Regions from separate parts of the Paenibacillus sp. BIHB 4019 genome, predicted to be linked through region 3. Evidence: predicted binding sites of a transcription regulator. Region 3 holds the regulator's gene; each other region holds the start of a gene.
What was found. The regulator Rex, encoded in region 3, represses fermentation and respiration genes when NADH is low (regulators of the CRP and FNR family bind a similar motif). The targets are predictions, from matches to a motif close to TTGTGAAATATTTCACAA.

Region 1: the regulator Rex is predicted to act here: its motif matches at 3,143-3,160, upstream of BBD42_RS10455 (formate/nitrite transporter family protein).
Region 2: the regulator Rex is predicted to act here: its motif matches at 2,886-2,903, upstream of nadA (quinolinate synthase NadA).

Annotation. Positions count from the first base shown of each region.
Region 1 covers NZ_CP016808.1:2,452,925-2,459,803, reverse strand. Annotated here, with positions in the region: gene BBD42_RS10465 (histidine kinase) at 1-2,139, shown strand, start outside; gene BBD42_RS10460 (pectate lyase) at 2,266-2,937, opposite strand; gene BBD42_RS10455 (formate/nitrite transporter family protein) at 3,221-4,042, shown strand; gene BBD42_RS10450 (L-lactate dehydrogenase) at 4,107-5,030, shown strand; gene BBD42_RS10445 (hypothetical protein) at 5,111-6,616, opposite strand; gene BBD42_RS10440 (hypothetical protein) at 6,680-6,879, opposite strand, start outside.
Region 2 covers NZ_CP016808.1:2,021,347-2,028,225, reverse strand. Annotated here, with positions in the region: gene BBD42_RS08525 (ABC transporter ATP-binding protein) at 1-491, shown strand, start outside; gene BBD42_RS08520 (ABC transporter permease) at 497-1,591, shown strand; gene BBD42_RS08515 (ABC transporter permease) at 1,593-2,555, shown strand; gene nadA (quinolinate synthase NadA) at 2,973-3,911, shown strand; gene nadB (L-aspartate oxidase) at 3,951-5,567, shown strand; gene nadC (carboxylating nicotinate-nucleotide diphosphorylase) at 5,560-6,444, shown strand; gene BBD42_RS08495 (type III pantothenate kinase) at 6,441-6,879, shown strand, end outside.
Region 3 covers NZ_CP016808.1:5,166,732-5,173,610, forward strand. Annotated here, with positions in the region: gene BBD42_RS22585 (tetratricopeptide repeat protein) at 1-133, shown strand, start outside; gene dinG (ATP-dependent DNA helicase DinG) at 152-3,016, shown strand; gene BBD42_RS22595 (redox-sensing transcriptional repressor Rex) at 3,013-3,669, shown strand; gene BBD42_RS22600 (amidohydrolase) at 3,650-4,951, shown strand; gene BBD42_RS22605 (hypothetical protein) at 4,951-5,478, shown strand; gene BBD42_RS22610 (hypothetical protein) at 5,625-6,167, shown strand; gene BBD42_RS22615 (AAA family ATPase) at 6,160-6,879, shown strand, end outside.

The sequences.
Region 1 (6,879 bases), 2.7 Mb from region 3:
GAGCATGTCCCGAGCATTAAGTGGCAGCGCGATGGCAAGGAGCAGCAGGATTTGCCGCTGGAGACGCTGCTCGCCCGCAACCCGGAGGCCGTGCTCGTCGATGGACTCGCCCATCGCAACCGTACATGCGCCCGCTTCCAGACGCGGCTGGAGGACATTCAATATTTGCTGGAGCATGGCATCAGCATCATTACGACGATTAATGTCTACGAGCTGGAGGGCGAGGACGGAGTTATTTTCAAAATGACGGGCATTCGCGCGGAGGAGACGGTTCCGGCGGACACGCTGGAATGGGCCGATGAGGTTCGCCTCATTGATGTCTCTCCGGAGACGATGCTGAGCCGGATGGAAGAGGGACTGCTCGGCAGCTCCCTCCATCCGGCTATGCGGCTGCCCGGCAATCTGGCTGTTCTGCGTGAAGTCGCTCTCTGCCTCATGGCAGAGGGTGTCCACGAAACGCTGGAAAAGCACCGCGAAGCGCTGGGCTTAAGCGGCCCATCTGGAGCAGCCGAGCGGATTGTCGTATCGGCGCAATATCACTTTAATGGCTCCCTATATGTGCGCCGGGGCCAGCAAATTGCCAAGCGGCTGCATGGCGAGCTTGCCGTCGTCACCTTTCTGCTGCCGGGCCGCAGCCTATCGAAGGAACAGCAAACGATCAAACGCTCGATGCAAAAGCTGGTGGCGAAGGTCGGCGGCGCATTCGAGGAGCTCCCTCTGGCGCATGCGTGCAAGCTGCCTGCCGCACTTGTGGCATATGCAACGCGGCAGCATGCGACGCGCATTGTGATGGGCCATTCCAAGAAAAAAGCATGGCAGGAGCGGCTGCAAGGCTCTATCGTCAACCGCGTGCTCCGCAAAATACGGAACATCGACGTGTTTGTGATGACGGATCGGGCGGAGCATGAGGGTGAACGGATTTTGCCCGTTAAAACCCGGCGGGGCGGGCAGGAGGCGCTTTTTCATCGGCTGGACTCCCGCGAAATGGAGGAACAGGCCCAGCGCATGCGACGCGGCACGTTCAAAATTTATATCGGAGCCGCTCCCGGCGTCGGGAAAACGTACAAAATGCTCCAGGAAGGCAACATTCTGAAGCGTAAAGGCGTAGATGTCGTCATTGGCTGGCTGGAAACGCATGGACGCCAGGAAACGGCCGAGCAGGTCGGCGGCTTGGCGATTTTGCCCCGGGCAGTTATTCCCTATGGGTCAGCGCGGCTTGAGGAAATGGATACAACGGCTGTTATTGCGCGCCGCCCCGAGGTTGTGCTGGTCGATGAGCTTGCCCATACGAATGTGCCCGGCAGCCTGCTCAAGAAAAGGTACGAGGATATTTTGCAGCTGCTGGAGCACGGAATTTCCGTCATTTCCACCGTAAACGTGCAGCATGTGGAAAGCTTGAATGACGCCGTGGAGCAGTTGACCGGTGTGCGGGTGAGAGAAACGGTGCCGGACGCGATTTTACAAATGGCAAGTGAAATCGAGCTCATAGACGTTACACCCCAAATGCTGGCGCAGCGCATGCGCGACGGCAAAATTTACAAGCAGGAAAAGGTGGAGCAGGCGCTGGGCTCTTTTTTCAAAATCGGCAATTTGATTGCCTTGCGCGAGCTGGCGCTGCGCGAAATTGCGGATGATGTCGATGAACGGCTGGAGTCGTGGGAACGCGGCCCTTCGCTTCGAGGACCTTGGCGCAAGCGCGAGGTGATTTTTGTATGCATCGATTTGGGTGATCAGGCGGAAAGACTGATTCGCCGCGGCTTTCGCATCGCTCATCGCTTGAAGGCAGAATGGCATGTCCATTATGTGCACAGCCGTAAAACCCAGCAAACTGAGGAGCAGCAAAAGCGGCTCCATGCGCTGCGGCAGCTGTGCGAGCGGCTTGGCGGCCAGCTGGCGGCAAGTGCGGCAGATAGACGCCAGGAAATTAGCGGGATTTTGCTGAAAAAGATGGCTGAGCTGCAAGCGACCCAGCTCATTATTGGACAATCGCGCCGGCCGCCTTGGCAAATGCTAGTCCGCAAAACGATTGTGCAGGATTTGCTGCGCTCCGCCAGACATTTGGATATGCTCATTGTCGCCAAATGGGAAACAGAGCCCATGCCGCCTAATCTCGGCACAGGCCCTGTTGATGATATATAAACAGGCTTACTTACGGGGGACGGCTATCCTTCCAAACGCCAGGCTCTGCGGCTTAGATTCAAGCTCAGGCTTAGGCTTAAGCTACAGCTTAAGCGGCATTGCCGCGTCTTTTTTCGGAAGGATCGCCTAATAAGCCGTGTTTCCGGATTGGCTGGTTTTGCCGGATGCAAAACCTTTGAACAGCGTCGGCACGCCAGAATAGCGCGTATTTGTTATTTTGCCCGTTGTGGAGCTGCTGTCTGTTCGCAAAATGGAATCCTTCACCTTGGAAATATCGCTATTTGAAACATTCATGGATACCGCATAAGAGGTGCCGCCATTTTGACGAACGAGCTTGCCGATGTCATTGGCCTTGAAATTTTTAATATTGATCGTGCCGGATGCATTCATTTGAAACACTTTGTCATAGGCTTTATATGCGCCGCCTCCTGTAATATTAACGGTACCGGAAGACTTTAGAGTCAAAGCGTCCTCGCCTACATCCTGCCAAGTCACATTCTCAATATTGCAGCTGCCATAGCAGTGAACGCCGTCGGCAGCAGGAGCGCCGATAATGACATTTTTCAGCGTTGCGCCCGCTTCCAGACGGAATACCGGCTTCTGGTTCTCAGCCTGGCTGCCATCCCCTAACGTACTCGGGTTCGCGACAAAAACTTTGCCTTTGCCGTCGTAGGTCGTATTTTTAGAAACAATAATGGTAACGCTTACAACTTCTGCCGCCGATACAGGGGCAGGCTGCACACCAGAAATTGCAATAATAAGGGCCAAAGATAATAGAGCACCAATCCATTTTTTCATCGAATAAACTCTCCTTTATTCCATTTAATTTGGTTGTGGTGAAGCCTCATTCTTTAATGCCGCTATATTTATGCAAATAGATGTGCACCTCCGTTTGCATCTACAAGAAGAATACCTAATTTTTGCCATTACAGGAATAATCATTAGCTCAGTAGTTGTCCACTCCGCCGGGAATCCCTTATTCTGTAACAATTTTCGCCTTTACCTGTGAGGAATGTCACAATCGACTGTGTCCCTCCTGTGTTATTCTAACCTCAGTAAGCAGCAAGAGGAGTGAATGCTCATGGAAACTGAACCGCTACGCAAGGTCGAGCAACTCGCACATAAGAAGCATATGATTTTTCAACAAAGCCGCATCCGGTATATTTCCAGGTCCATGCTCGCCAGCATGTTCATCGGCTTTGGCGTTATAGTCGCCTTTAAGACGGGTAACTTTTTTTACGCCGAGCATTCTCCGCTCGCTTATCCGATGGCCGCGCTAACGTTCGGAGCTGCGATTATTCTCATCGCATACGGCGGCGGCGACTTGTTTACCGGCAATACGTTTTATTATTCGTTTACCGCGCTTCGGCGCAAGCTCAAATGGACCGACGCCATCAAAATGTGGCTGACCAGCTACGCGGGCAACCTGCTTGGCGCAGCCGTGTTCGCCCTGCTCATTATGACAACCGGACTGTTCGACAGCGAGAAGGTCAATACGTTCCTGCTCAGTGTCGTCGAAGCGAAAATGCATACGTCGTCGATGGAGCTTTTTTTCCGGGCGATTTTATGTAACTGGCTAGTCTGTCTCGCCTTTTTCATTCCGATGGGCATGAAGCATGACGGGGCAAAAATGTTTTCCATGATGCTGTTCGTCTTCTGCTTCTTTATTTCGGGCTACGAGCATAGCATTGCCAACATGTGCACCTTCGCTATTGCACTAGTCGTCGACCATCCAGACACGATTACTTACGGCGGCGTCATTCACAATCTTGTGCCTGTCACACTGGGCAATCTGATTGGCGGCGGCGTATTAATGGGATATATGTATTATTTCGTGAACAAGCCTTATTTCGACAAAGAGGATCACGCGCAAGAGCAAGAACAGAAGGAATTGCAGGAGTAATTCAGAAGTAATGGCAAAAGCAAAACTAGAAGTAACTACATCACTAGACAGGGAGAGATCGGATATGAAAAAATCAAGAATTGTTGTCATTGGCGCTGGGGCTGTAGGCTCAACAACCGCTTATACGCTGCTGCTTCGCAATCGCATGGATGAGCTGGTGCTTATCGATGCCAATGAGAAGAAAGCGATCGGCGATGCGCTCGACATGAACCACGGCATGCCGTTCCTTGGCGGCACGAAGGTATGGGCAGGCACTTACGAGGACTGCAAAGGCGCAGACATTATTATTATTACGGCTGGTGTCGCGCAGCGTCCGGGCGAAGAGCGCATACAGCTGCTGAAGCGCAACGTGGCGATTTTTGACCAAATTATTGATGAGGTCTTGAAATACAACGATGATGGCATTCTGCTTATTGCCTCGAACCCCGTGGACGTCATGAGCTACTTCTCCCTGCGAAAATCGCGTTGGCCTGTTAACCGCGTCATCGGTTCAGGCACGCTGCTCGACAGCGCACGCTTCCGCTATCTGATTGGCGAAGAGCTGAACATTGATCCGCGCAGCGTCCACGCGCCGATTATCGGAGAGCATGGCGATTCCGAGCTGCCGGTATGGAGCCTGTCGAACGTTGCGGGTACGGAGCTCGGACTGAACGACGAACAGAAAGAACGGATTTTCACTGGCACACGCGATGCCGCTTACCAAATTATTGAAGCAAAAGGCGCGACGTATTACGCCATCGCTCTGGCACTCGACCGCATCTGTACCGCGATTCTGCAAGATGAAGGCGCCGTGCTGAACGTGTCGACCCTGCTCGACAACTACCTCGGCGTATCCGATGTATACATCGGCGTTCCATGCGTCGTTGACCGCAGCGGTATCCGCAACGTTCTGGAGCTGACGCTGTCCGACGAAGAAACGGCGCTGTTCCAGAAGTCGGCGAACAAGCTGAAAGGCTTGATTGAGTCGATTCGGGATGAGATGGAATAGAACAGAATAAGAAATACAGAACAGTCTGCCGCTTAATAGCGGCAGACTGTTCTGTATTTCAATGGTTTTTATTCATTCATTTATCTATGCGCGATCCGATCCAATTGTTTTGAAATCCCCTCTACGTATAGTGTATCGATATCGTCATTCATTTTTTCAATCATTTTCAAGTATTGCCGATATTGCTCGTTAAGCTCTCTCATTCGCCGCTTGCTCCGAAGCATGCACAAGCCTTGAAAAAACCAGTCGCGTTTCTTCCACTTCACCGGTTCAATCCGAAACAACTGATGTTTGTCCAAATACTCCTTCTGTATGCCGGATTGGGCATACGTCCGCAGCCTGTCTTCCATTTCCAGCTTAATCTCCTCCAGCCTAATTGCGAGCAGCTCGTAATCCGGGTTTGGGCGATACGCTCTGGCACTTAGAAGATGCCGCTTGGCAGATTGCGCTGCCAGCAGTATCTGCTGTCTGTTCGCATATCTGCGTTTCAGCAACACAACCACCTTTCTTGCAATGAAATAACGCTGCCGTCTATTCCGATTTACATATAGACTAAACTTATCCCATAACCCCAGTTGTGGGTATTGAGCAATAAATGTAATCGCTGCAAACCTTTCGCTGCCCTCTTGACCGGAAAGCCGCTTATCGTCAAGCTGCTGCTCCACCTCCGTAAAATAGGCATGTAAATGATGGAAATACCGCTCCAGCTCCTGCTCGGCATATACGCCTCTACCCTTCGCCCAACTAAGAAACGTATAAATAATGACATCAACTATTATAAATGTAGCAAAAACGCTATTGATCTCGTTCATAATCTTAAATGAAGACTGAATCGTAAAAGCCAAAAAAGCAATTGTGTATACGACTATGCGCAAGTAACTGTAACTGAAAATGGTGTTTAACCACAGAAACTTTCGTACAATTCGATGGCCGCCAATTTTTAAAAACAGTGGACTGTATACGAACTGTGTCATTATTTTAATGCAATAAGCAAATAAGATAACGAAAAACGTAATCGATTGATAACCCAAAATATCTGACGCTTTCAGCTTAGCCGAATCCACCAGAAATGCAGAGGCATTAAATTCGAGAGCGAAAAAGGAAAATAGCAGCTCCATCGACCGTTGAAACATTATAGAAATTGCTGGAATCACACTGTAAAGCCCTATAACTAAAAGCACGGAGACTAGCAGCAAAATCGTACTATTCATGCTGATAATTAATATGTAATAAATAAAATGAATCGCGTAAGTCAATATATTAATAACAATTTTATGTACTGGTGCCCACCAAATAATCAATTTCTTATATGATTCGACGTGGTCTTCGGCCCATTTGGATAGCGTGGCCAGTATATACCAAAAACCAATTAACCAAATGACAAGCCCAGCTATACTTCGGAACATATGCCAAATTCCAAGCAGCCGTTTCCCCGTCCCCAATTCTTTATTAAACATCTGATTTATGAAGTCCGCATACACTTCCTGAATGCCAAACAACTGCTTCATAATTGGAATGCAGGATAATACGAGCAAGATGAACACGAGTATCGGCACTATTTTTTTTATGCTCCCATTCCATTTCATACGCGAGCCCCCTTTATAGAAATATCGCGACGCCGTCGTTCTCTCCTCAATTTCATTGTTCGTCTACGGCAAAAAGCTCCTGCGTTCCTTCACCATCCGAATTTCTAAATAACTGCCGATAAACCAAGCAACAGAGCCTGCGGCAACCCAAACAATAATAGACCAGACCGAAAACGAGCAAATAACGAGCCAGAAAGCAAATACTATTTCGGATAAGAGGATAGCAAAGGCGTTGCCATGCTCGCGCAGATGCCTGTAAGATT
Region 2 (6,879 bases), 3.1 Mb from region 3:
ATTTCACGCTCAGCGAAAACATGGTGCTGGATACGTATTTTGATCCGCAGTTCGGCAAAAACGGCTTTATCGATTATAAAGCGATAGACTTGCTTGCGAATCAGTTAGTAACGGAATTTGATGTACGTTCATCGGGTATCGGAGCGAAGGCACGTTCCTTGTCGGGCGGCAACCAGCAGAAAGCTATTATTGCCCGTGAGCTCTGGAAAAACCCATCATTGCTCATAGCAGTGCAGCCGACTCGTGGCTTGGATATAGGCGCAATCGAATATGTGCATAAGCGGCTGATTGAAGCGCGGGATGCAGGTAAAGCGATTTTGCTTGTATCGTTCGAGCTGGATGAGCTGTACGCGTTGTCTGACCGCATTGCGGTTATGTATGAAGGTAAAATAATGGGCTATGCCGATGCTGATCAGCGTGATGATCAGCAGCTGGGTCTAATGATGGCAGGCAATTCGGCGGCAAATGAGCCGAGCAAAGGTGGGAGATAGCAACCATGGATAAAGTCAAAGGAATTGCTGGCAAAACATTCAATAAAACATCTTTCCTCGTCCCCTTGGTGGCTATCATTTTGGGTCTGTTATGCGGGGCGATAGCCATGCTGGCAGGCGGGTTCGATCCTATACTGGCTTACCAATCGCTGATTAAAAAGCTATTTGGCAGTCCTTACGATATGGGCGAGGCTATTCGTGCGATTACCCCGCTGATATTCACAGGCACAGCGGTTGCTTTCGCTTTCCGTACAGGCCTGTTCAATATCGGGGTAGAAGGCCAGTTCATGATGGGTATGACTGGTGCAACCGTCATCGGGATTACGCTTGACCTACCGTGGTTTCTGCATGCTCCGCTTGCTATTATTGTCGGAGCGCTGTGCGGAGGCTTATGGGCGGCATTGACCGGCTATTTGAAGGCTGTTCGCGGCGTTAACGAAGTTATTTCCTCAATTATGTTGAACTGGGTTGCGCTTTATTTGTCCAATTACATTATTCGCGCATTTTTTGTGGCAAAAGGGCAGCAAAAATCAGATCCAATCCAAGAATCTGCACTGGTATCGATTGGCTGGTTGTCTGATGCGATGGATCATGCCCGTATGCATTGGGGTACTGTCATTGCCTTGCTTGGTATTGGTGTATTTTATATTATTTTGTGGAGAACGAAGCAGGGCTATGAGCTCAGAGCAGTGGGACAAAGCCCTGACGCAGCGCTGTATGCAGGGATTAATGTCAATCGCACCATTGTAAAGTCGATGTTTATTAGCGGCTTGTTTGCGGGGCTGGCAGGCGTGTTTGAGTCGCTGGGCGTATTTGGCTATCAGACAATTCTGGCAGCGCCATGGGGCTATGGCTTTGATGGTATCGCGGTTGCTTTGCTTGGCGGCAATACGCCAATTGGCGTATTGTTCGGTGCTATACTGTTCGGTGGTCTCAGCTATGGCTCTGCGGGCATGAGCTTTGGAGCGGGCGTACCGCCCGAGCTCGTTCGAATCGTTATCGGCTCGATCATCTTCTTTATTGCTTCGCATGGCATAGTAAAGTTTTTCATAAAACCATTCCTTGGACGACGTGCAGACAAGCGTAAGGAGGCGATCTAATATGAATGCACTGGAAATATTGGGTCAGCTTATTAACGTTACGCTTGTATTTTCTACGGCGCTTATTTTTACCGGTCTCGGCGGTCTCTTTTCCGAGCGATCTGGCGTTATTAATATCGGTCTCGAGGGCTTGATGGTGTCAGGCGCGTTCGCGGCAGCAGTCATTACCGACTATGCGATACAAGCTGGTTATGAGGAATCTGCTCCGTGGATAGGCTTAGTGGGGGCGGCTATATATGGGGTGATATTTGCCCTTCTACATGCGGTATCTACCATTACATTTAAGGCGGATCAGACGATAGTCGGTGTCGTTATTAATATTTTGGCAGCGGGCATCGCCATTTATTTAACGAAAAGCTTGTATGAAGGTTCGGGACAGACAACGACGCTGACTCATGTATTCAACAAATGGGAAATCCCTTATTTATCGGATATTCCGTTTTTTGGCGAGGCGTTCTTTAAAGCTTATCCGACGACATATGTTGTTATTTTGCTTGTCATTATCAGCTATATTGTACTGTACAAAACGCACTTCGGCTTGCGCCTTCGCGCAGTCGGCGAATACCCGAGCTCGGCCGACACAGTGGGGATCAGCGTAACAAAATATCGTTATATCGGCGTGCTGCTCAGCGGCGCACTTGCAGGTCTTGGCGGTGCGACCATTACGTTAACAACGACGAGCAACTTTGCCCATAATACGATTTCGGGCCAAGGCTTTATCGCTATCGCGGCTGTAATTTTCGGAAAATGGAATCCGCTCGGCGTTGCGGGAGCTGCTATTTTCTTCGGCTTCGCGCAAGCGATTCGCAACTTTGCCCAGCTGTTCGATTGGTCGCAGCAAATTCCGACCGAGTTTTTCTATATGCTGCCATACGTATTGACGCTGGTTGTACTCGTAGGTGCAGTAGGACGTTCTTCTGCTCCAGGCTCGCTTGGCGAACCATACGATCCGGCAAAACGCTAACAGGATCAAAGAGCTCCAAACTTCCCATGGATATCACGTATGCCGTGATTAATCCATGGGAAGTTTTTTTATATTCTGATTATTTGCGCAAGGTTAGTCACAGAAAATCCACGATTGTGGATAACTTGTTGATAACCATGTGCGTAAATGCTGCATTTATACACAATAGTCGCCAATGATGGAAAGTTCAGCTGCGGCAGGCGCTATTTTCAAAGGGAATTCACACTTTTGTCATAAACGCATTGACAGCATGATCTGCCTGGAGTAAATTAAACCTTATCAAATGAATTTACCGTAAAGGTCAAATGAAAGGCGAACGACTTTTTAGGTTTGTGCATCAATTCACAAAGTCGGAAGTAGCCATATCTGGAATGGGCAATCAGCTTGCCCTTCCCTCATAAGAGGAGAGGATTAACTGTGGAAGCACTGGCACTGGAACGCAAGGCGGAGCAGAACCGCGAACTGCGGGAACGGCTAATGCAATTGAAGAAAGAGCGCAACGCCATCATTCTTGCTCATTATTATCAGCGTGATGAAATTCAAGAGGTTGCAGATTTCCGTGGAGATTCGTTTTTGCTAGCACAAAAAGCGGCGCAGACGGACGCGGATGTTATCGTATTTTGCGGCGTGCATTTTATGGGCGAGAGCGCAAAAATTTTGGCACCGAACAAAACGGTTATTATTCCGGACGAGCGTGCAGGCTGCCCGATGGCGGATATGGTCAATGTCGATGGTCTTCGCAAGCTGAAAGCCCAGCATCCGAATGCGACCGTCGTTACGTATATTAACTCATCTGCCGAAATTAAGGCAGAGACTGACATCTGTTGTACATCGGCCAATGCGGTTAACGTTGTAAATTCCGTGGAAGGCCAAGACGTCATTTGGGTACCGGACAAAAACCTGGGGCATTACGTGCAGCAGAAAACCGATAAGAACATGATTATCTGGGAAGGTTACTGCAACACGCACGACATGTTGACGGTGAAGGATGTAGAGGAAATGAAGGCGAAACACCCGAATGCGCAGTTTGTTGTGCATCCTGAGTGCCGCCCTGAAGTGGTGGAGCTGGGTGATTTTGTCGGCAGTACGACAGCGATTATTAAATATTGCAAGGAATCGGATTGCAAGGAGTTTATCGTCGGCACGGAGGATGGCACGGGCTATCAGCTGCGGCTGGACAGCCCGGAAAAAACATTCCTTTTTGCATCTAAATATTTGGTCTGCCCGAACATGAAGGTTAATAACCTCAAGAAGCTGGTTAAATGCCTCGAAACGATGCAGCCGCAAATCTATGTACCGCCGCATGTGGCGGATCAAGCACGCTTGTCCCTGGAGCGCATGTTACTCGTGAAATAGGAGCAGCATGCGCTACTCCTATGCCTGGAGGCGCGAGAAATGATTCCCAGATACCTTGTAGACATCAAATTAGACGAACTGCCGGTAATCGAGAAGGATGTTATTGTGATTGGTGCCGGCATTGCCGGTCTTTTTACCGCACTTCGGGCAAGTGATCGGCATTCCGTGCTGATGATTACGAAGAAGTCGCTGCTGGACAGCAACACCCGCTATGCGCAGGGCGGCATTGCCGCGGTCATATCGGAAGATGATTCACCCGCTTATCACAGCGAGGACACGTTGATTGCGGGAGCGGGCTTGTGCTCGGAGGATGCGGTCAATGTGCTGGTGCATGAGGGACCGGAGGGTGTAAATCAGCTCATTGAAATGGGCACGCAGTTCGATTTGGAAAATGGCGAGTTTGCGCTGACAAAGGAAGGCGCTCACAGCCAGCGCCGTATTTTGCATGCCAATGGGGATGCGACGGGCTACGAAATTGTACGAGCCTTATCGGAGAAAGCATTGTCTAAGCCTGGTATTGAAGTATGGGACGACCATTTTGTCATCGATTTGGTAACTAATGATGGAGAATGCGTTGGCGCTGTTGTGCAAAAGCCTGACGGCACGCGTCTGCTTGTGCGCGGCAAGGCGACCATTCTATGCTCCGGCGGTGCTGGACAGCTCTATCGTTACACGACGAATCCTGAGGTAGCCACAGGCGATGGGATTGCAATGGCTTACCGGGCAGGAGCTTATATACAGGATGTAGAGTTTGTTCAATTCCATCCGACCTCCCTATGCTACCCAGGGGCGCCGCGGTTTCTGATTTCAGAAGCGGTGCGCGGCGAGGGAGCTGTGCTTCGCAATACGCGGGGCGAGCGTTTTATGGAGCGTTACCATCCTCAGCTGGAGCTGGCGCCGCGTGACGTGGTGGCCCGCGCCATTATTAGCGAGATGGAGGCAACGAAATCAACCTTCGTTTATTTGGATGTGACGCATGAGTCGCCGGATATGGTGAAGCATCGTTTTCCGAATATTTATGAATTCTGCTTGCGTTATGGCTTGGACCTGACGACGGATTGGATTCCGGTTGCCCCTGCTGCACATTATATGATGGGTGGCGTAAAAACCGATCTCGATGGAGAAACAAACATTAAAAGGCTGTTCGCCTGCGGCGAGGTTTCCTCGACAGGCGTTCACGGAGCGAATCGCTTGGCGAGCAATTCGCTGTCGGAAGCGGTCGTTTTCGGCAAGCGAATCGTCGAGGCGATTGATAAACTTGCAGAGCATGCAGAGATTCAGCCTATAATAGAGAGCAGCGTACCGCGCAGCAGCGTGCCGATTCAGGCCGTTGTGGAGCGGAGATTGAAGCTGCAAAAGATTATGGTCAGGTACGCAGGCCTGCAGCGTGATGCCAAGGGTTTGGAGAGGGGGCTTGAGGAGCTGCGGCGCCAGCTTCCGATTTTTCAAGCGATGCTGACCAAGCGGGAAGAGTTTGAATTTGCCAATATGCTGACATGTGCCCTGTTGACGGCGGATTCCGCTTTGCAGCGGGAGGAGAGCCGCGGCGCGCATTACCGTGAGGACTTCCCGGAGCGCAATGATCAGGCTTGGCGCAAGCATACTGTAATGCACCGTGTATACGGGAGGACAGAGGAGCGGTTAACCAATGTTTGAGACGACGCTGGACGGCTATAATGAAGCACTGCGTGCGCAAATACGCAGCTGGCTTGCGGAAGATATCGGAAGCGGCGATGTAACGACCGCTATGACGATTCCGCTCGGAGCGCAGGCGAAGGCTGTAATTCATGTAAAGGAAAATGGACGGATTGCCGGCATTCCGATTGCTCGCCTTGTGTTTGAAACCGTTGACCGCTCGCTGGTCTTCACGGCGAAGGTTGAGGATGGCCAGTATGTGGAAAAAGGCACCGTGCTCGCGGAAGTAGAGGGCAGCATCCATAGCCTGCTGACAGGGGAGCGCCTTGCGCTTAATTTAATGCAGCGGATGTCCGGCGTTGCGACGAAGACAAGCGAATTTGTAGCGGCTTTGCAGGGCTTGCCGGTTAGGCTGGTCGACACGCGCAAAACGACGCCAGGCCATCGCCTGCTTGAAAAGTATGCCGTTCGCGTTGGCGGCGGCTCGAACCACCGGTTTGGCTTGTATGATGCCGTTATGATCAAGGATAATCATATTAAGGGCGCAGGCGGTATTCGGGAAGCGGTGGAAGCAGCGCGAGCCGGCATTCCCCATACGATGAAGATCGAAGTGGAGACGGAATCTTTGGAGCAAGTCGATGAGGCGATTGCATGCGGCGCTGATATTATTATGCTCGACAATATGCCGCAAGACATGATGAAGGCAGCTGTCAAGCAAATCAAGCAGCGCGCGCCACATGTTATTGTAGAAGCTTCGGGCAATGTGCGGCTTGATACGATTCACGGCATAGCCGCTTGCGGTGTAGATGTCATTTCGGTAGGAGGCCTTACCTACTCCTTCCAATCGCTTGATATTAGTCTCGACCTTCATGCGAAGAAGGGAGGGGCAATGTCTTGATTCTCGTCATTGACGTCGGCAATACGAATATAGTGCTGGGCATTTATCAAGGCAAGGAACTGCTCCATCACTGGAGGCTCAGCACGAATCGTTCCGCTACAGTTGATGAATATGGCATCAACTTTCATCATTTGTTTCATTTTGCCGGCATGCGTTTGGAGCAGATGGAAGGCGTCATTATTTCATCCGTCGTTCCGCCGCTCATGCGGACGCTGGAGCAGCTGTGCATGAAGTATTTGCGCAAGAAACCGTATATCGTCGGCCCAGGCGTGAAGACAGGACTCAATATCCGGTATGAAAACCCTCGCGAGGTCGGTGCTGACCGCATCGTGAATTCGGTGGCGGGCATCGTCAAATATGGCAGCCCGCTTATTGTCGTCGACTTTGGCACCGCAACGACATTTGATTACATTGATGCCGCTGGCAGCTATTTGG
Region 3 (6,879 bases):
AGAGCAATTTTTCCTTAAAGCCTATGAGCTGGACCCAAGCTTTAAGGATCCGCTGAATAATTTGCAGAGCTGCCGGGAACGTCCGCAGCAGTTGTCATTATTGTTCGGCAGCACGGAGCTATGCTGCTTGTGAGAGGATCGGATTTATTTTATGAAATATGCAGTGCTTGATTTGGAAACGACCGGACACAGCGCCTCCGATGATATTTTGCAGGTGGGGCTGGTCCTCCTTGATGATGATCTTAAAGTTATTCATACGTATAATTCGTTTGTAAAGCCAACGATTGCAATACCACCGTTTATTACGCAGCTAACGGGCATTGACGAGGCAATGGTGGCGGATGCGCCAGAGCTGTCTGATGTGCTGATGGATATGATTCCGCTGCTTGATGATGCGGTGCTTGTCGCGCATAATGTCAATTTTGACGCTGGTTTTCTAAACCAAGCGCTCGATCGCAGCGGCTACCATACGTTTGCTGGGCGCAGGCTCGATACGATTGAGCTGCTGCGCATTCTTTTTCCATCGATTACGTCTTACCAGCTTGGTGCTGTGTCTGAACAGTTCGGCATTACGCATGATCATCATCATCGCGCTGATAGCGATGCGATGGCGACCGCCGTTATATTCGCCAAATCAGTTCAAAAGCTACGGAGCTTGCCGCTGCTGACTTTGCAGCGGTTATCTTCGCTTGTAGACAATGGCAGCGATTTAAGCTGGTTTATTACGCTGACGCTGAAGCAGGTGGAACAGAACATCGTTATGGGTGTTCCGGATTATGATTTTTTCAACCAGTTTGCGTTGAAAGCAAGAGAATGGACAGAGGAAAAGCCCGCGCGAAGCGAAGAGGGAGCCTCGCCTTTGCAGGATATGTCATTCGAGCAATATTTGGATGAAATCAAGCAGCGTTTTATTGAGCAATTCCCGAATTATGAAGAACGCGAAGCTCAGACGACGATGTTTCATGAAGTGTTTGATTCGCTGGATAGCAAACGCCATTTGCTCATTGAAGCGGGTACAGGTACAGGAAAGTCTCTTGGTTATCTGATTCCAGCGCTCTATTATGGTATCCGTCAAGATGAGAAGATAGTCGTCAGCACGCATACCATTAATTTGCAAGAGCAGCTAAGGCATCGCGATGTGCCGCTGCTTAAACAGATTTTGCCGATTGAGTTCCGAGCTTCTATTTTCAAGGGCAGAGGGAATTATTTGTGCCTGCGCAAATTTGAAAGTAAAATAAATACGAGGGATATGATGTCCCCCGTTGATGATGCGATTACAGCCTCGCAAATGGTCGTTTGGCTGGGCGAGACGGAAACAGGCGATCAGGAAGAGCTGAATTTCAGCAACAAGGGGACTGATTTCTGGTCCACCGTTGCCAGCGATGCAGATTCCTGCCTGAACCGGGCTTGTCCTTGGTTTAAACGCTGCTACTACCATCGTGCGAAGCATGAAGCGAATATTGCCGATGTGTGCATTACGAATCACTCCATGCTGTTTACAGACATTCAAGCGGATCATCGGCTGCTGCCGACTTACAGCCATTTGATTGTCGATGAAGCACATCATGTGGAGGAAGTAGCAAGCAAGCATTTAGGCATGCAGCTCGGCTATTATTCGATAACGAATGCGATAACCCGGATGTTCAAGGATAGTCGTTCCGGCTTGCTGCCCTCGTTGCGCATTCATCTTCAGCAGGAAAGCGATGAGCGGGTTCAAGGCTGGCTTGAGACGATTGACACCATTATCCCGACCTTCACGGAAGTGAAGGAGCATTGGGAGAGGCTCTTTGAAATGCTGTACAGCTTTGTGCAAGCTTCTCCTGACGCGACGGGTGAAAACAATCAATCCGTTTATCGCCTGCGAGGCGACAGCCTGCCTGAAGGCTGGTCCGAAGTGCTCGCCGAAGAGACCAATATTCATACGGAGCTCATACGCGTGCTGAAGACAGCTGAGAAAATGTCCGAGGAAATTAAAGACCGCATCGATGAGCTGGCCGTACAGGCGCTTGTAACGGACTTGAATGGCGTTTTGCGCGATTTGACGAGAGTTAAGGATGATCTGCGCAGCTTTATGAAAGTCGATCAGACGACGGACGTATTCTGGCTGGAAGCCAACATGACCTACAAGCATCGCTCGCTGCATCTTTATGCGGTGCCGATTGATGTGAGCAGCCAGCTTCAGCAGTATTTATTTGATGTGAAGGACAGCATTATTTTAACGTCAGCTACCCTTTCGGTGCAAAAGTCATTCCAGTTTGCCGAAGAGCAGCTTGGACTTAGCGGCTTTGAAGAGGCGGGCAGATTGCGCACCGTACAGCTGGCATCGCCGTTTAATTACCGGGAGCAGGCGCTCGTCATTATACCGCGCAATTTCCCTGTTCTTAAAGGCTCGGCGGGCGAGCCCGCATTTATTTCAATGCTCGTCTCTTCTTTGGCAGATGCGGTGCAGCAGACCAATGGCAGAATGCTGGTGCTGTTCACCTCTTACCGAATGCTCAAGCAGGTATATGACCCGCTTAAAGCGGCGCTCGCGGCCACCAGCATTCAAGTGCTGGGCCAAGGCATCGACAGCGGCAATCGTACGAAGCTGACGCGGCGTTTTTTGCAGCAGCCAGAGTCCGTTTTGCTTGGTACAAGCAGCTTTTGGGAAGGCGTTGACATTCCAGGCGAAGCCTTGACTTGCCTTGCCATCGTCCGATTGCCATTCCAACCGCCCAATCATCCGCTGCTGGAAGCGAAGTCGGAATTGCTGCAGCGCCAAAAGCAAAATCCATTTATGAAGCTGTCGATTCCGCAAGCGGTTATTCGCTTCAAGCAGGGATTCGGCAGGCTCGTGCGAACGGCGAAGGATAAAGGGATTGTCATTATTTATGATACGCGAGTGATAGAAACGTATTATGGCAAGCATTTTCTGTATTCCTTGCCTGGCCCGAAAATTGAGCATATGCATATCGAGCAAATTGTACCGAGAATGAAAGAATGGCTTGGTGCCGAGAGGGAGGAGGAGAACGGGTGAAGCAGACGAAAATATCGGAGGCGGTCGTAAGACGCCTCCCCATTTACCTGCAAGTGCTGAACGAGCTGAACAACCGGGAGGTGCAAACCGTTTCGTCCCAGGAGCTTGGCGTCAAGCTGGATTTGAATCCGGCGCAAATCCGCAAGGACTTGGCGTATTTCGGCGATTTTGGCCGTAAGGGCATCGGCTATGATGTGACTTATTTAATTGAGAAGATTCGCCAAATTCTCAAGCTTGACCAGACGATAAATGTCGCGCTTGTCGGTGCGGGTAATTTAGGCCATGCGCTGTGCAATTATAATAAATATTCCAAAGACAATATGAAAATCATCGCGGTGTTTGATGTGCATCCATCGAAAATCGGCTCGCAAATTAATAATTTGACCGTTATGCCGATGGATATGCTGAAACAAACGGTGGAGGAAAACAATATCCGGATCGGCATTATAACCGTTCCCGGATTTGAAGCGCAAAATGTCGCTAATCAATTCATTGACGCTGGCATTGAAGGCTTGCTTAATTTTGCCCCAGCGATATTGAAGGTACCAGAGGAAATTCGCATTCATCATGCTGACTTTACGAAAGAGCTGCTAAGTCTGGCATATTACTTGGAGAGGGAAAGGGATGACGAAAATGAGCCAAATTTGGATTGAAAATGGACGTTTTGTAACGATGGAGGACGGCGAGCATGTGCTGCAAGGGCATATGGTTGTAACCGATGATCGCATTACATATATCGGAGCAGAAGCTCCAACTGGGCTGCAAGCCGATGTGCAAAAGCTGGATGGCAGCAAGCTTGCCTTTATGCCGGGTCTAGTAAACACGCATGGACATGCGGCTATGACTTTGCTGCGCGGCTATTCCGATGATCAAAACCTGCAAGTATGGCTGGAGCAAAAAATGTGGCCGATGGAAGGCAAATACATCGACATCGATACCCGTGCAGGCAGCGCGCTTGCCGTGGTGGAAATGCTGAAATCCGGTACGACGGCTTTCGTGGATATGTATGACCGCATGGACCAGCTAGCCGAAGTTGTTGAACAGTCCGGCATTCGCGGCTGTCTGACGCGCGGCGTCATCGGCCTTTGCCCGGAGGATGTACAGCAAGCGAAGCTGGCGGAAGCGATTGCTTTCGCACGCGATTGGAACGGCAAGGCCGATGGCCGGATTACGACGATGATTTCGCCGCATGCGCCTTATACATGCCCGCCAGATTATATTGAGAAATTTGTACAGGCCGCGCATGATTATGATTTGCCGCTGCATACGCATATGTCAGAATCGATTGCCGAAGTAGAACAAAACGTTCGCGATTATGGCGTTCGTCCCGTTCAGCATCTCGACAATTTAGGCTTCTTCTCGCGTCCGGCGCTCGTTGCTCATGCGGTGCATTTGAATGACGAGGAAATTGCGCTGCTGGCTGAACGCAAAGTAGCCGTATCGCATAACCCGGTCAGCAACCTCAAGCTGGCAAGCGGCATTGCCCGCGTTCCTGCTTTGCTTCGCGCAGGTGTAACTGTATCGCTAGGCACGGACAGCGCGGCAAGCAACAACAATCTTGATCTGTTCAAGGAAATCAATCTTGCGGCTTTGCTGCATAAAGGTGTTTCTGGCGACCCTACAGTTGTGCCAGCGATTGAAGCTTTGCGTATGGGAACGGTATACGGCGCTCGCTCCATTTGGCAGGAGGATTCCATTGGCCGCCTGCGCGTTGGCATGAAGGCTGACTTCATCGCAATCGATATTGAACAGCCGCATTTTTATCCACAGACGGATATAGTGTCCCATTTGGTATACGCTGGCTCTGGCCGCGACGTTAAGCATGTTTGGGTGGACGGCCGCCAGGTTGTACGGGATGGCGAATGCACGCTGCTCGATGAGGAGAAAATTCGTCACGATGCTCAGGCGAGCTTCGAGAGGCTGTTGAAGGCATAATGCGGGCGAGAACGAGAAAGCCGTTTTGGACGGTAAAACGGGCTGTCTTTATTTCAGTTATTTTTATTATCGCATTGCTGACCGTTACGATTGTTTATTACCGTGCCGTGCATAAGGATTTATGGGCAGAGGAAGCGCCGATTAAAGCGCATGCGATTGAAGCCGCACAGTTGACGGAAGTTACCGGGATGACGAAGCAGGTGTGGGATGGCATTTCCTGGGTTGTAAAAGGGAATACGGCTGATGAACAAGACGTTTATGTATTTCTGACGACAGCGGAAGGTCCTGTGCTCACGGTGAAAGCGACTGAGCATATTACACAAGAGCAGGCAGATACTGCTTTACTGGGCAGCGAGCCGGATGCGGATATTAAAAGAACACAGCCGGGTTTGCTGAACGGCGAACCGGTGTGGGAAATTTTTTATAGCCGTGATGAAGCGATTACGAAATATTATTATGCGTATTATTCGTTCCGCGATGGCGCATTTTTGAAGAAATATAGTTTGGTAGGTGACAAGGCGTCCTAGCTGTAATGGATGCCTTAGCTGTAACAGTTGGAATTGCTGGCTATTATTACACCCCCTTATTCAACAGGCGATGTGATATACTTTCGTGTATCGGAGTGGATATGCGTTTGGCATATCACCGTCATTTTGAGAGGGGGATTTTTACGATGTTCAAACTCAAGATTATGCCGATTTTGATAACAGCTGCTGCGTCCGCCCTCGTTTTATTTGGAGGCTGGCTTATTTATCATCAGGTTGCATTCGCAGCTCCGCTTGCCAAGGCGGTTGATTCAATAGAAGGCATTGCTTCATCCGAGACACCTATTATGGATACGGACCGTATTACTTTCCCGCTGACGCTTTCAGCTGGAGCGGATTTAAAGCATGTATATGAAACGATAGCGGAGCAAAGCAAATCTGTCATTGGAAGCCGCGACATTCAGCTCGATATTGCGAATACAAGCTCGAACGCCAAGCTGGATCAGCTGTGGTCATCGTCTCTATTCAAAGTGGCTGAAGCGATGGAGCACAAAAACTATTCGACTATTCCTGAGACGCTGAAAGCTTTGGCGGATGAACATTCAGGTGTTCACGCTGTAACCGATATGGATGACACCAATGTATATATTACGCTGAAAGATGGTACGGCTACGAAGTATATCGTGCTTCCGCGTGTAGCCGCACAGCTGGAGGTGTCCAGTTATGCGTAAATACGGCATCGAAATCGCAATTGGTTTTATTCCGGTATTGATTGCCTTTCTTTTATTTGTGAATGTGAATTTAATGCCTTTTGTGCTGCTTGTCATTATCGCTGCTGCTGTCGTTTATTTAGCAACCGGCAGAGGAAAGCTTGCGCATGCTTCAGGTACGAAGCGGCGGAAGGTATCGGACAGCGTGCCATTCTCCTTTGAGCAAATTGGCGGACAGGAGCGTGCCAAGCAGGAGTTGATCGAGGCGCTCGATTTTCTAGTTCGGCATGAGGAACTGAGCAAGCTCGGCATTCGGCCGTTGAAGGGGATTTTGCTGACGGGACCTCCGGGAACCGGGAAGACGTTAATGGCGAAAGCAGCCGCGCAATATACCGATTCGATTTATTTAGCTGCCTCGGGCAGTGAATTTGTGGAGATGTACGTCGGCGTCGGGGCAGGCCGGATTCGTGACTTATTCAAAGAAGCGCGGACGAAAGCGAAGAAAGCGGGCAAGGAAAGCGCCGTTATTTTTATCGATGAGATCGAAGTGATCGGCGGCAAACGCGATGGCGGACAGCATCGGGAATATGATCAGACGCTTAATCAGCTGCTTACGGAAATGGACGGCATCCATGCCGATACGGCGCCGCGGCTGCTCATTATTGCGGCAACGAACCGTAAAGAAATGCTCGACAGCGCACTGCTTAGGCCCGGACGGTTCGACCGCCATATT